3 regions of the Blautia liquoris genome follow, and region 2 is predicted to be linked to each of the others. Evidence: a T-box and tRNA genes for the amino acid it is inferred to sense, from the RefSeq annotation. Region 2 holds a T-box; the other regions hold tRNA genes.

Region 1 (4,712 bases), 1.3 Mb from region 2:
ATAAGGAGGATTAAGTCCATGAAACTAAGTGAACGTATTATCTGCAAGGAACTCTGCAGACATTATAATATTACAATACCCATAAGTTCAAAGACAGAGCTTTCTCTTGGACGCCCCTATATCTGTGAAACAACCCAGGAACATCTGACTGGACACATCCTGATCTGTAAAAATGATATCCAAAGTCTCTTCGAATCCAAAAGCATGACCGATAATTTTATTCTCCATGTTTCCGGTGGAAATGCGTTTCCAACATACGCTTCATCCAATGTGTTGGAACTTCCAGAGACAACAGATGTATTTGAATTATGTAATTTCTTGCAATCCATATTTGACCATTACGATGACTGGGATGAGTCGCTTCATGAAATGATGAAACTATCGGAGCCTCTTTCGGCTCTTTTAGACGCCAGTTTTAGTATCTTTAATAATCCCTTGATTCTTCGGGCATCTGATTATTTCATGCTGGCACATTCCTCTGTCATTGATGAGAATTCCAGCCTTTCACACTTGGTTGATCCTTCCGCCAACTTTGAAAATATGACAACCTGTAAACTAGACCCTCTTTATAATCAGGCGAAATACAACACAGAGCCTTTTTTTCTGCCTGAATATCTCACGGGATCCAGAGAACTATGTATCAATTTGTTTGAACATAAAATTTTTTCCTACCGCCTGGTTGTTGCCGAAGAACTTCAAAAGATTGACACGGATATGGCTCCGCTTTTGGAACACTTAAGTTATTACATCGGTCTGTGTCTCTCCAGAATTGAACCCGATAATGGTCACGCCGGATATTCACTGGAGCATCTGCTTCGAGATGTAATCGACAACAAAATCACAGATCTGACGCTTCTTGGCAATCGTTTCTCAGAATATGGCTGGCTTTCAACTCATGACTACTGTTGCTTCAGCCTGAAGACGGCTGCATTGGACCGTCAAAATCTTACCGCAAAATACATCTGTCATCATTTTGAGGATATTATAAAAGGATCTTGTGCCTTTCAAAAAGAAGAGGACATTATTGTTTTTGTAAACCTGACTCGATTTGGAAAAAGCGAAGAAGAACTTGTCACCTCCTGCATTGAATTTTTAAGAGATAGTTTTTTAAAGGCCGGAATCAGCAATACATTCCACGGCACTTATGATTTGTACTACTGTTGTATGCAATCACGGATTGCACTCGATATTGGTACACGCCACCAGCCTTATCACTGGATTCATAAATTTGAAAAACTATCCCTGCTCTGGCTCCTAGAGAACGCAACAGGGAGTATGCCTGTGCCCTATGCCTGTTCCGGAAAAATATTTGCCTTAAAACGGTATGATATCATTCATAAATCGGATTACTGCAAAACCATGGAAGTTTATCTGAAAAATCATATGAACGCTATGGCCGCAGCAAGGCAACTATTCATACATCGAAGTACTTTTCTCTACAGACTTGACAGGATCAAAGAAATTGCAGGTGTTGACTTTGAAGATGAGAATATGCTTTTTTATCTCGAACTCTCCTATCGCATTATCGAGTCTGAGGGAAATGTATCAATGGAAAGCTTCGAAGATCACGAAATTAAGAATAAATAAATGATGGTTGACTATTGATTTTTCCACTCAAAGTGATATACTTATAACTATCGAAAAAACGGAAGCATAGCTCAGCCGGGATGAGCGTTCGCCTCACACGCGAGAGGTCAGGGGTTCGAGCCCCCTTGCTTCCATTTTTTGGGGCATTAGCGCAGTTGGGAGCGCGTTACATTCGCATTGTAGAGGTCGTGGGTTCGAATCCCATATGCTCCATGAGAAGGTTTGGTCAAAAGCTGCCTAGATGCTTTATGACAAAAGGGACTATCGCGAAAGATAGTCCCTTTTTATATCTACTAACACAAGTTTAAAACTTCCCGGCTTTTGCCGCTTCCTCTACGGCTACCGATACAGCTACCGTCATACCTACCATTGGGTTGTTTCCTGCACCGATCAGTCCCATCATCTCAACGTGAGCCGGAACAGAAGAGGAACCTGCGAACTGAGCATCGCTGTGCATACGTCCCATAGTATCTGTCATTCCATAGGAGGCAGGGCCTGCAGCCATATTGTCCGGATGCAGTGTTCGTCCTGTGCCGCCGCCCGAAGCTACCGAGAAATATTTCTTTCCTGCTTCGAGGCGTTCTTTTTTGTATGTACCGGCTACCGGATGCTGGAAACGAGTCGGATTCGTTGAGTTTCCGGTGATGGATACGTCAACATTTTCTTTCCACATGATCGCCACACCTTCTGTGACATCATTTGCCCCATAGCAATTGACCTTTGCACGAAGACCATCGGAATAGGATTTCCGGAATACTTCTTTTACTTCCCCAGAGTGATAATCCATGTCAGTTTCAACATATGTAAACCCATTAATTCGGGAGATAATCTGAGCGGCATCTTTGCCAAGGCCATTTAAAATAACGCGAAGCGGGTTTTTGCGAACCTTGTTTGCCTGTTCGGCAATCCCGATGGCTCCCTCAGCAGCAGCAAAGGATTCATGTCCGGCAAGAAAGCAGAAACACTCTGTATCTTCTTCAAGCAGCATCTTTCCTAAATTTCCGTGTCCGAGTCCAACTTTACGCTGATCAGCGACGGATCCTGGAATACAGAAAGACTGAAGTCCCTCACCGATTGCTGCGGCAGCTTTGTCTGCTTTCCTGCAGTCTTTTTTGATTGCAATGGCAGCTCCTACCGTGTAAGCCCATTTTGCATTTTCAAAACAAATCGGCTGAATATTTTCAACCATTTTATATACATCTATTCCGGCAGCTTTTGTGATATCGGCACATTCTTCTATAGAACCGATTTCATATTCAGCTAACTTTGCCAGAATCTGTTTTTCTCTTCTTTCATATGATTCAAATAAAGCCATGATATTTGTCCTCCTACCTTACTCTTTTCTTGGGTCAATGATGCGAGCGGCGTCTTCAACTCGTCCATACTGTCCCTGTGCTTTTTCAAATGCAGTATTTGCATCGTCTCCGCCCTTTATGAATTCCATCATTTTTCCGAAATTCACAAATTTGTATCCAATGATTTCATCATCATCATCGAGGGCGATTCCAGTCACATATCCATCAGTCATTTCGAGGTAACGAGGACCTTTTTTCAATGTACCATACATGGTTCCAATCTGAGAGCGGAGACCTTTTCCGAGATCTTCAAGACCGGCACCTACAGGGAGACCATCCTCTGAAAATGCACTCTGGCTTCTGCCATATACAATTTGCAGAAAGAGTTCTCTCATAGCAGTGTTGATTGCATCACAAACGAGGTCAGTGTTGAGGGCCTCTAAGATTGTAAGACCTGGGAGAATTTCTGAAGCCATAGCGGCCGAATGAGTCATTCCTGAACATCCGACAGTCTCTACCAATGCCTCCTGGATAATCCCGTCCTTGACATTTAAGGTCAGCTTACAGGCACCTTGCTGAGGCGCACACCAGCCCACCCCATGTGTAAGACCGGAGATATCTTTTATTTCTTTTGCCTTTACCCATTTGGCCTGTTCCGGAATCGGAGCTGCGCCGTGATGTACACCCTGGGCAACCGGGCACATCATTTCTACTTCGTGTGAATAAATCATTCCTTTAACTCCTTTCAAAAATCAATTGATCATGTGCCGCAGAAATTGTCATTTTTGCGCACTATGTCTATTTTCTCACAAACTTCCTGTTTCGTAAAGGACTTTTTAATCCTGAATATCATTATCACGCGGTGTACGAACCATAATTCCGTTAATCTCAATTTGATCAGAAGCTTCAATCATAATATAAGGAACACCATCAATCATCCTGCTCTCAATCAACTGCGTCTTATCCGGTGCAACTTTTATGATGACATCAGGGGTTTTGATTTCGTAATTCTTCGCATTCGTCAGATTAGAGGCAACAAAACTTGCATCTTCTTCGGCTACTTCCTCATAATGTATGTCGAATTCATCCAGTTTCTCATTTTCTACTCCACTGTCTGCAAATAATTTCTTCACTTCCTGTTTGTCGAGCGTGAGTGGTTCCGGATCGTCCTTTCGTTCATCTATCAATGTGCCAAGGTTCTCATGAATATTCATAACAGTCTCAAAATCACAGGTGTTGTCCAATGTCTCTTCGATCAGAGTCTGAAAAGTCTCCTTTTGTGTTTTTGCTGAAAGTGGTGTCTGACATCCCAGCAGCTGATCAATAATATCGCTTTGTAGAACTTCAGGATTTTTAGCATGGTATAGCAGATTATGGATATCTGGTGTTCGGTCATCGAGTGCAGGGAAGAGAAATCCGATATCCGGTGTATCTACCAGCCAGTCCTGTATTCTGTTTTCCATGTGATTTGTTTTTGAATTATAGCACAGACCCGGTTTTGAAAGTTTTACCGGGCAAATACTGCAGAGAATAAAGTTATAGACATAATCGGAAGCGTCATCCATATCCAGATTGTCAGATGCACGTCCGGGAATATCGTAAGCTCCGTGGATCAAAATAATATAATAATTTTCTCCATAGATATATGTATCCATCACTTTCTGATAGAATTCCTCGACGAGTTCATCACTTTTCAGTTCGCTGTCCCGAAGCTTTAACAGAAATTCCTGGGTTCCTCCTTCCATTTCCTGATCAAGAGGGAATTCCATGTTTATGATATTTTTTCCAATTGATCCGGACAGAGTTTTCCTGAAAATATTAAAGTACTTA
Region 2 (4,712 bases):
CGGTTTCACCATCTCGATATACCAATCGCAAAACTCTTCCCATATGAAATCATAAACTTTTTGCACCGCAACTCCAAGCTCAAACTTCTCAAGATTATCTGTCACTTCCCGGGTCAGTGTATTTACTTTACTTAAGATCCACTTGTCGGCACTTGTCAGCTCGCTGTTCCTGATTGTATCGGGCAATTCAGCTTTTTCGAGATTCATCATGATAAATCTGGAAGCATTCCATACTTTATTCGCAAAATTGCGGTTTACTTCTACACGCTCCCAGTAGAAACGCATGTCATTTCCCGGTGCATTTCCTGTAATCAGCGTCATGCGAAGAGCATCGGCACCATACTTGTCAATCACCTCAAGTGGGTCAATGCCATTTCCGAGAGATTTGCTCATCTTTCTCCCCTCGGAATCGCGAACCAGTCCATGCATCAGAACATGGTCGAACGGCACCTGTCCAGTCTGTTCAATTCCGGAAAACACCATGCGGATCACCCAGAAAAAGATAATATCATAACCCGTAATCAAGACATTCGTGGGATAGAAATATTCAAGTTCTGGTGTCTTGTCCGGCCATCCAAGTGTTGAAAACGGCCACAGTGCTGAGCTGAACCACGTATCCAGGGTGTCCGGATCCTGAGTGAAATGTGTACATCCACAATTTTCACAAGCGTCCGGCGCCCCGTCCTTCTTCACGACTACTTCACCACAGTCATCACAGTAATATGCAGGAATCCGATGGCCCCACCAGAGTTGTCTGGAGATACACCAGTCATGAATGTTATCAAGCCAGTTCAGATATGTCTTGTCGAAACGTTCCGGAACAAAGTTAAGTTCTCCGTTATTCAAGGCATCTTTCGCCGCTTTTGCCATCTCATCCATCTTTACGAACCACTGAGGTTTCACCATCGGCTCCACAGTTGTATGACAGCGGTCATGTGTTCCAACCGCGTGTACATGCTCCACCGTCTTCACGAGAAGTCCTTCCTTTTTCAGATCCTCGATCATTGCCTTTCTGGCCTCGTAGCGGTCCATCCCGGCGTATTTTCCACAACGCTCATTCATTGTTCCGTCATCATTTAAGATATTGATTTCTTCCAGATTGTGACGTTTTCCGACTTCGAAATCATTGGGATCATGAGCCGGTGTAATCTTTACGCAGCCTGTTCCAAACTCTTTATCAACATACTCATCTTTCACAACCGGAATCTCACGGTCAGTAAGCGGCAGTTTCAGCATTTTCCCGATCAGATCCTGGTATCTCTCATCGGTTGGATTCACTGCAACGGCAGTATCCCCCAACATCGTCTCCGGACGGGTGGTCGCAATCTCCACAAAACGGCCTTCTTCTCCCACAATCGGGTAATGAATATGCCAGAAATGTCCATTTTGATCTTCATGTTCTACCTCAGCATCCGAAAGTGACGTCTGACAGACCGGACACCAATTGATGATTCTTGAACCTTTATAGATGTAGCCCTTTTCATACAGTCTTACAAAAACTTCCTCGACAGCCTTGGAACAGCCTTCGTCCATAGTGAAGCGTTCTCTCTCCCAATCTGCAGAAGATCCCAGCTTCTTGAGCTGTTCCACGATACGGTCTCCATACTTTTCTTTCCACTCCCAGCAGTATTTCAGAAATTCATCGCGGCCGATTTCCTCTTTGTCGATGCCTTTATCGCGCAGCATGTTCGTCACCTTGACTTCTGTGGCGATTGCAGCATGATCAGTGCCCGGCTGCCACAAAGTCTCATATCCTTGCATTCTTTTAAAGCGCGCAATGATATCCTGCATGGTATTATCCAGTGCATGACCCATATGCAGCTGGCCGGTCACATTCGGCGGAGGCATCACGATGGTAAACGGTTTCTTATCTGGGTTTACCTTTGCATGAAAATACCCCTTATCCATCCATTTTTGATATAATCTGTCTTCGAGACCTTTTGGATCATAGGTCTTGGCAAGCTCTTTACTCATCTCTTTCTCCTTTACAATAACGTCAAATGGGAACAAAATATGTGCCAGACGCGCAATCTTGTTCCCACTCATTACTGTAACAGGTCATGACCGCGGTCTTACACCAAAAGGGCGGAAAACTCCGCGGTACCACCTTTGTTTATCTCTCATTATTGTCTATTAACGGGGACAACCGGAAATGCCTACACAATCAGGCTTTACAATTCGCCTGTCTTTGGCATCTCAGTTCAAAAGCTACCTTCCGCAGCTTGCCCTCCGGACGATCTTACAGCCGGCGAATCATCCTCTCTTAGGCGGCAGGTACTGCGTACTCCTCTTTCTCAACACTTTTATATTTGTTTATCATAGAAGACTTTTTTTTATTTGTCAAGAGTTCTTTCGGTCCTTCACTATTTTAACAGAAACATTCTGCATTCTCTAAACTTTCTTGACACATTTCACTCGTAGTGCTATGATATGTTTATGTATAAATTTCATATCAGCATTCTGAGTGCATCACGATGTAGTGGTGAAAAGGGAATCTGGGTGTAAATCCCAAGCGATCCGGTCACTGTAAGCAGAAAGCAGGGCGCAGAATCCATTGTACTTTTGTATGAGAAGGAGCGTCAGGCGTTGATCTGTAAGCCAGGAAACCTGCTCAGTCTGTCAAAGGTTGAAGCTTCCGAGCAAAGTTTTCCATCTATCCATTCGATATGGAATACCCGATTAGGGACGTTTAATCCTAACGGGACCTTGGAGCGGAATTTATGCATTGCATGAAACGGCAGGGTGAATACTTCCACTGTTCATGCACCTGTATATTCCCGATCACTTCCTCCGCAATTAGTGATTTGGAGTTTCCGCTTGCAGTGTGTATGACAGGGAAGCTATTCTCCCGATATAAAAATCCCAAGAGCCTGGAAAGGCTCTTTTTTTATTCTCGATCACTTGAAGTAAATTCCTCTTATGAATAGATGTTGGGGTCAAAAGTAATTTGACCCCTATGATACACGGATTACTCCGCACTTGGGACCCTGGTATCATGAATATTGACTATTATATAACTTCGCATAAAACCCATCTTCCTTCAAAAGTTTTTCATGAGTTCCCTGTTCTATGACATCTCCATCTTTGATCACCAGAATCTTGTCGGCATTCTTGATTGTGGACAGGCGGTGCGCAACGACAAAATTGGTACGATTCTTCATCAGAAGAGCCATCGCCTCCTGGATCTTAAATTCTGTACGTGAGTCTACGTTTGAAGTTGCCTCGTCGAGGATCAACATTCGGCTTTTTGGCAGCATCGCGCGGGCTATCGTAATCAGCTGTTTCTGACCCTTTGATATATTGACACCATCGTCAGACAATATGGTCTGATATCCATCCGGCAGATGTTCGATATAAGAGTGGATTCTTGCGGCTTTTGCGGCGGCAATCACCTCATCCATCGTTGCATCTTCATTTCCGTAGATGATATTATCCAATATTGTTCCATAAAAAAGCCATGTATCCTGCAACACCATCGTATAACAACCACGCAGGCTGTCCCTTGTCATATCACGTATTTCATTCCCATCGACGAAGATCTCTCCCTCATTCACATCGTAAAACCGCATCAGAAGATTGATAATGGTGGTTTTCCCGGCGCCCGTAGGGCCCACAATTGCCACCGTCTGGCCCGGTCTTGCATCGATCGACAGACCGTGAATGATCGTTTTGTCTGGGTTATATCCAAACTTGACATCATCTAATTCAACCTCACCTGCGGCGTCTGTAAGTTCCTTTGCCCCTGGCTTATCTGCCTTCTCAGGTTCTTCATCGATGATACGGAAGATTCGTTCAGAGGCCGTTAAGGTCGACTGGAATTCGCTGATGATATTGGCGAATTCATTGATTGGTCCGGTGAATCTTCTGGAATACATCACAAACTGGGTGACCCCGCCGATTGTTATAAACCAGATAGAGCCTGCTGCAACCGTATTACTCTGTGATAAGAGGTAAAGAATCCCTCCAAATATCATAATCAGCGAAAGGGACAGGTTATTGATAAAATTGACCGTCGGGCCAATCATGGCACCATAATATTCGGCATCATAATAGGCATCTACCGCTTCTTTATTTCTCTGATCAAATCTGTCTGTGATTACTTTTGCTCTGTCGTAGACACCAATTGTCTTCGCACCGGAGAGCATCTCCTCCGCATAACCGTTCAGCTCTCCGAGTTTGCGTGAACGCTTGCGAAACAGGGGATGTATCTTTTTCGCTTTCACCCTGGTAAAGATTACAGAAATCGGAACGGTAACGGCAAATACGAGTATCAGAGGTTTTGATATTTTAATCATAAAATACAGTGCTGCAAAGACCGTATATACACTGGCGAGCACTTGTACCAAATCGGAAGACAAGGTTTCATTAACCGTATCAACATCATAAGATATACGGCTGATGATATCACCGGTCGTATGTGTATCGAAATAAGATATTGGAAGGGTTGTCAGATTCTCAAACAGCTGTTTTCTCATTCGGTAAGTAATTCTCTGGCTCAGATTTACCATGCAAAAATTCAGCAGATAAGCGAACATCGCTGCTAGCACATAGCAGATGAGCATCCGCCAGAAACTTTGCATGACGATATCCATCTGCACCCCCCTCTCATCCGAGATAGCATCAATCGCATTTCCCAGAAACCTGGGACCCAAAAGAGCAAGATAGTTTGATGAAACAGCCAAAAGGACAGACATAAGCACAAGCGGCCACTG
Region 3 (4,712 bases), 1.6 Mb from region 2:
TATTGTGCTGTTTTTCAATCTAACAAGAGCATCTTTTATGGAAAGACAGCTAAAAAAGTGAATATAACACAATGTTGCAATTGCTACCCATACTTGCTTATATTCAGCTAATGTAAACAAGTCGAATTTCCATAAATCAGGCAGTGTTTTTGTTGAATCCCACTGTTTCTCAGCTACATCCTTAAAGGTATCCAGAATTTCTGCAGATAATTCATAACACAATTGCTCATCTTGAATTGTAATCCTTTTTTGTAATTCAGTATTTGCGGATGAGAGTTTTACAGGGTTAATGGATTCCATAAATCCAGCAAAATTCGATTGATTCGCTTCCCTCATGATATCGCTCCATGCTGATTTGTTTGCATTTTCAGGAAAGATAAATGTGACTTTATTGCCTTCAACTCTCGCATCTAACCGTTTCCTCGAAAAAGAAATATATCCACTGCATATCAAAGAATACGGATATGCGTAATGCGTAAGAAAAGAGGTGCATTCTTTATATCGTTCCTCTGAGAGATTTGAATTGATTTTTTCTTCCGAAAGAGCTAATGTACTATTCCCAAGCCAATTTAGTGCCTGATTAAGTGCATCCATATAGTCTGTAATCTTTTTTAATGCAAACGGATTTAACATACTACTCATTACAGCCAAAGAGCATAAATCCTCAAAAGATGCAAGTAATTCATATGTGACCTGTTGCTTGTTACCAACAAACACCGGATGATTATTGTGATACGCATCAATTATTTTTTCTATTTCTCTAATCTTCATTATTTCCACCGTCCTCCCAAGTATATCCAATCCACAGCCTAAACTCTCTCTGACAACAAAATCGGCAACTCAATACCCGACATCTAAATCGGCGTCTAAACTATACACACTTTTTATGTTCCTCGCTTATCGCCCTGTTTCCGCAGAGCGCTATGTTTAGGCCTCTGATTGAATGTTTTCGTACTCACGATAGCAAAAAGGCCCTAAATCGGGCCCTTTTCTTAACTTTTTACCTGACCCTTGACATCAACACTACCGTCTCCACATGTATGGTCGAACAGAACATATCAACGCAGCAGACTTTTTCTACTCTATATCCGCCTCTTATCAGCACCGCAAGGTCTCTTGCGAGACTTGTCGGCTTACATGAGATATAAACCATGCGTTCGACTTGAAAGTTCAGAATTTTTGGAAGTGCTTTTGGATGGATACCTTCCCTCGGTGGATCCAGGACGATAAAATCCGGTTTCCTGTCAATTTCATCGATCATTTTTAAGACATCTCCGGCGATAAAGCTGCAGTTTTCCAGCCCATTCATCTTGGCATTTTCTCTGGCTGCTTCCACGGCCTCTTCCACGATCTCAACTCCGATCACTTCTTTTGCAATCGGTGCCAGCATCTGCGCTATGGTTCCGGTTCCGCTGTATAAATCAAACACGGTCATATCTTTCATGTCACCGATATAAGATCTTGCTTTCGAGTAGAGGATCTCGGCGCCAAGTGAGTTCGTCTGAAAGAAGGAAAACGGCGAAATCTTGAATCGCAGATCTAGCAGTGTTTCATAAAAATAGTCTTGTCCATATAAAATCCGTGTCTCATCACTTTGAACCACGTCTGCCAATGAATCGTTGACAATATGGAGAATTCCGACAATTTTTCCCGTAAGCTTTAAAGCCAGAAGTTTCTCTACAAGAGAATCCAGATTGCAAACATTTTGACTGGTGGTCACCAGATTCACCAGTATCTCTCCTGTCTTTTCTGCTCTTCGCAGAAGAAGGTGGCGGAGATACCCGACATGGGATATCTTGTGATAATATGGCATAGGGTTCTCCGTAAAATAGTCGAGTACAGTTCTCAAGATCAAGGTCATGTCCTCATGAACAATCTTGCAGTCATCTGCAGTCAGAATGTCATATGTACTGCCCTTCTTATGTAGTCCAAGCGTCAGAGGTCCGTCTTTATATTCATCTCCAAAAGAGAACTCCATCTTGTTACGGTACTCGAATTCTTTCGGGCTTCCATATATTCCTTCGAATTGATAATCGGGGGTTCCCTCTTCATCAATTTGACCTGCCTCAGTAAGCGTTCTATCCAATATCTGCCGCACCTGTGACTTCTTCATCTCCAGCTGATCATCATAGAGCATGGTCTGGTACATGCACCCACCACAAGCCGGAAAGATGCTGCAGACCGGTTTTCTTTTTTCAAGGGGCGAAGGTTCCAGAACTTCGAGAATCCGTCCCTCTGCCTTATTTTTGCGCTTTTTGTGAATAATAAAACGTACCTTTGAGCCACAGATTCCATTTTTGACGGTGACAGTATTCTCTCCTACACGCACCAGCCCTTTATTCGGAAAATCGATTTTTTCAATTACACCCTCATATATTTCGCCTTTTTTCATAACAATCTCCTAATCAGATATAATTTATTTTCTTTGACACTCCCCACAGCTAAAGCAGGTGGATTCTTGTTTCAACCACTATGATACAAGAAAAGATTTCTCGCATGAAAGTGACAGAAAGAAAGCTCCGGCACAAAAGCACCGAAGCCTCAGCTCTCTGAATATTATTCTTCACTATCATCATCGTCTTCAAAGTAGTCATCAAAGTCATCATCAAAATCATCTTCAAAGTCCTCCAGATAATCCGGAGTGAAGAACCGATATACTGCATAAGCAATTCCGGCCACAGCTGTTACCGCTCCGATTATAGCCAGAACCCACAGCAGGGTGTTCTTAGACTTCTCGTCTTCTTTATCTCTCTTCTTTAATAACTCTACGACATCATCTAACCTATTCATTCAAACACCAACCTTTCTGCCGAAATAGATTTCTTTTATTTAGTATACCGCAATTAACATCGGTTATTCTAATTGATCGAAAGATTAACTTGACAGTATACCAAGTATGGCTTCTATTGCTGAAATAAAACTGAAAATATATTTCCTTTTCATTATATCACAGGCACTATAATAATGCCACCATTTTAGGAAAATAAAACAAACCCCCGAAAGCCTTGTACTTACGGGGGTTTGTGTAATAGCGAGAAAGGGATTTGAACCCCCGACACTGCGGGTATGAACCGCATGCTCTAGCCAACTGAGCTATCTCGCCATATTGAATTATACTTCTGTTCCAGAAGAGTGGGACCTACAGGGCTCGAACCTGTGACCCTCTGCTTGTAAGGCAGATGCTCTCCCAGCTGAGCTAAGATCCCATTTTATTCGCTGTCGATTTTTGTTATTTCTCTCAACCGACTTGCTTATTATACTATTAAAACGCTCCTGTTGTCAATAGGTAATTTTTTAAATTGTAATTATTTTTTCAACAATTTACGGAACAACTCCTCTGCAGCCCTTTTTCTCCTTTTTGTCTCCTCTTTCAGAACAATTGCCCTTTCATTATCATACTCAATGACATCTCCGTCTGCAGGACGAGACTCGAACTCAGATACCGGTATATTCAGAATCTTTTTATCTTCGGTCTCACATACAGCCAGATTTCCCTCCAATCGATCCACAATCAGTTTCATTTGCTACACACCTCCTGCTATTATTTATCCATTACTGTGGGGGATTACAAACGCTGCAAGGTTCTAATCCCCTGTTGCGTGCTTCTGATAATTTCACTTCTATGTAACTGTTCTTTAAGTATTTACATCCGTCTGTATGATATTTTGTTCCTGCTTTCGTGATATATACGGTGGGATCCTGTTCTGTCTTATTGGGCACCTGTGCTGCCTCCATGGATGCTTCTTTTGTATTCCATGAAATGTGTGCTCCATCGCTGGACGCTATAATGGTACCCTGTTGGTCTGTCCTAAATGTCTGGATATTGTGCTGTGCAAATCTCTGCAGAATTTCCTGATCGGGATGACCATACTGATTATTCACCCCACAGCTGATCACCGCATACGTCGGAGATACTGCATCTAGCATAGCTTCCGAATTAGATGTTTTACTTCCATGATGACCGGCTTTCCATACATCCGCTTTCAGATCTATCCCGGATCCAATAATGTCTCGCTCGGCTGCATCTTCCGCATCTCCTGCCATGACAAAACTATTGTCTCCATATACAAGCTTTATCCCAATGGACCAGTTGTTCAGATTATCCCCATAATCGACCCCTGGCTTTGGTGACAGTATAGTAATCTTCGCATCACCTAGCTGATACTCCTGTCCGGTATTTGCCTGTGTGATCTGAAGTCCTTTTTCCTGTATTGCCGCAAGGACATCCATGTAAGTCTGTGAAGTATGAATTTTCTCAGGAAGTATGACGTTTTCGACATCAAATGAGCGAATCACATCATCAAGGCCTCCGATATGATCTTCATGAGGGTGTGTGCCTACCACATAGTCCAGCCGGGTAATTCCCTGCTGCTGCAGATATGTTACAACCTTTTTCCCATCCTCATTCTTTCCGGCATCAACAAGCATCGCTGCATCGGATGTCTTAATCAATATGCTGTCAGCCTGTCCAACATCCAGGAAATGCACTTCCAGCGGAGTTTTTTCCTGTTCGTTTTCCGCTGCCGCTGCATCCGCCTGCTGCTCCACATGGGATGCCGGTTTTGGTGCGCATCCTATGTTCAGTATCAGAATTACAAAAAACAGAGTCCCGAAAAGCCAACGAAATACAGAGGCTTTCTCTTTTAATGTTCTCATAGATGTCTTTGAAAACCCCTTTCTTATTCAGGTGAACTAATCAAATTGAGGAAACC

The links. The T-box of region 2 lies ahead of INP51_RS01860 (valine--tRNA ligase). A T-box ahead of a tRNA ligase gene usually reads a tRNA of that ligase, here a tRNA-Val.
Region 1: it encodes a tRNA-Val, which carries the amino acid that the T-box ahead of INP51_RS01860 (valine--tRNA ligase) is inferred to sense. The anticodon was not compared.
Region 3: it encodes a tRNA-Val, which carries the amino acid that the T-box ahead of INP51_RS01860 (valine--tRNA ligase) is inferred to sense. The anticodon was not compared.

The regions. Positions count from the first base shown of each region.
Region 1 covers NZ_CP063304.1:1,716,007-1,720,718, forward strand. Annotated here, with positions in the region: gene INP51_RS07910 (PucR family transcriptional regulator) at 19-1,587, shown strand; tRNA gene INP51_RS07915 (tRNA-Val) at 1,648-1,721, shown strand; tRNA gene INP51_RS07920 (tRNA-Ala) at 1,728-1,800, shown strand; gene INP51_RS07925 (GGGtGRT protein) at 1,892-2,902, opposite strand; gene INP51_RS07930 (iron-sulfur cluster assembly scaffold protein) at 2,921-3,613, opposite strand; gene INP51_RS07935 (DUF4317 domain-containing protein) at 3,719-4,712, opposite strand, start outside.
Region 2 covers NZ_CP063304.1:401,561-406,272, reverse strand. Annotated here, with positions in the region: gene INP51_RS01860 (valine--tRNA ligase) at 1-1,974, opposite strand, end outside; T-box leader at 2,079-2,307, opposite strand; cobalamin riboswitch at 2,446-2,629, shown strand; gene INP51_RS01855 (ABC transporter ATP-binding protein) at 2,994-4,712, opposite strand, start outside.
Region 3 covers NZ_CP063304.1:1,992,193-1,996,904, forward strand. Annotated here, with positions in the region: gene INP51_RS09140 (hypothetical protein) at 1-771, opposite strand, end outside; gene rlmD (23S rRNA (uracil(1939)-C(5))-methyltransferase RlmD) at 1,001-2,392, opposite strand; gene INP51_RS09150 (hypothetical protein) at 2,557-2,790, opposite strand; tRNA gene INP51_RS09155 (tRNA-Met) at 3,030-3,103, opposite strand; tRNA gene INP51_RS09160 (tRNA-Val) at 3,134-3,206, opposite strand; gene INP51_RS09165 (DUF3006 domain-containing protein) at 3,306-3,521, opposite strand; gene INP51_RS09170 (ComEC/Rec2 family competence protein) at 3,553-4,656, opposite strand.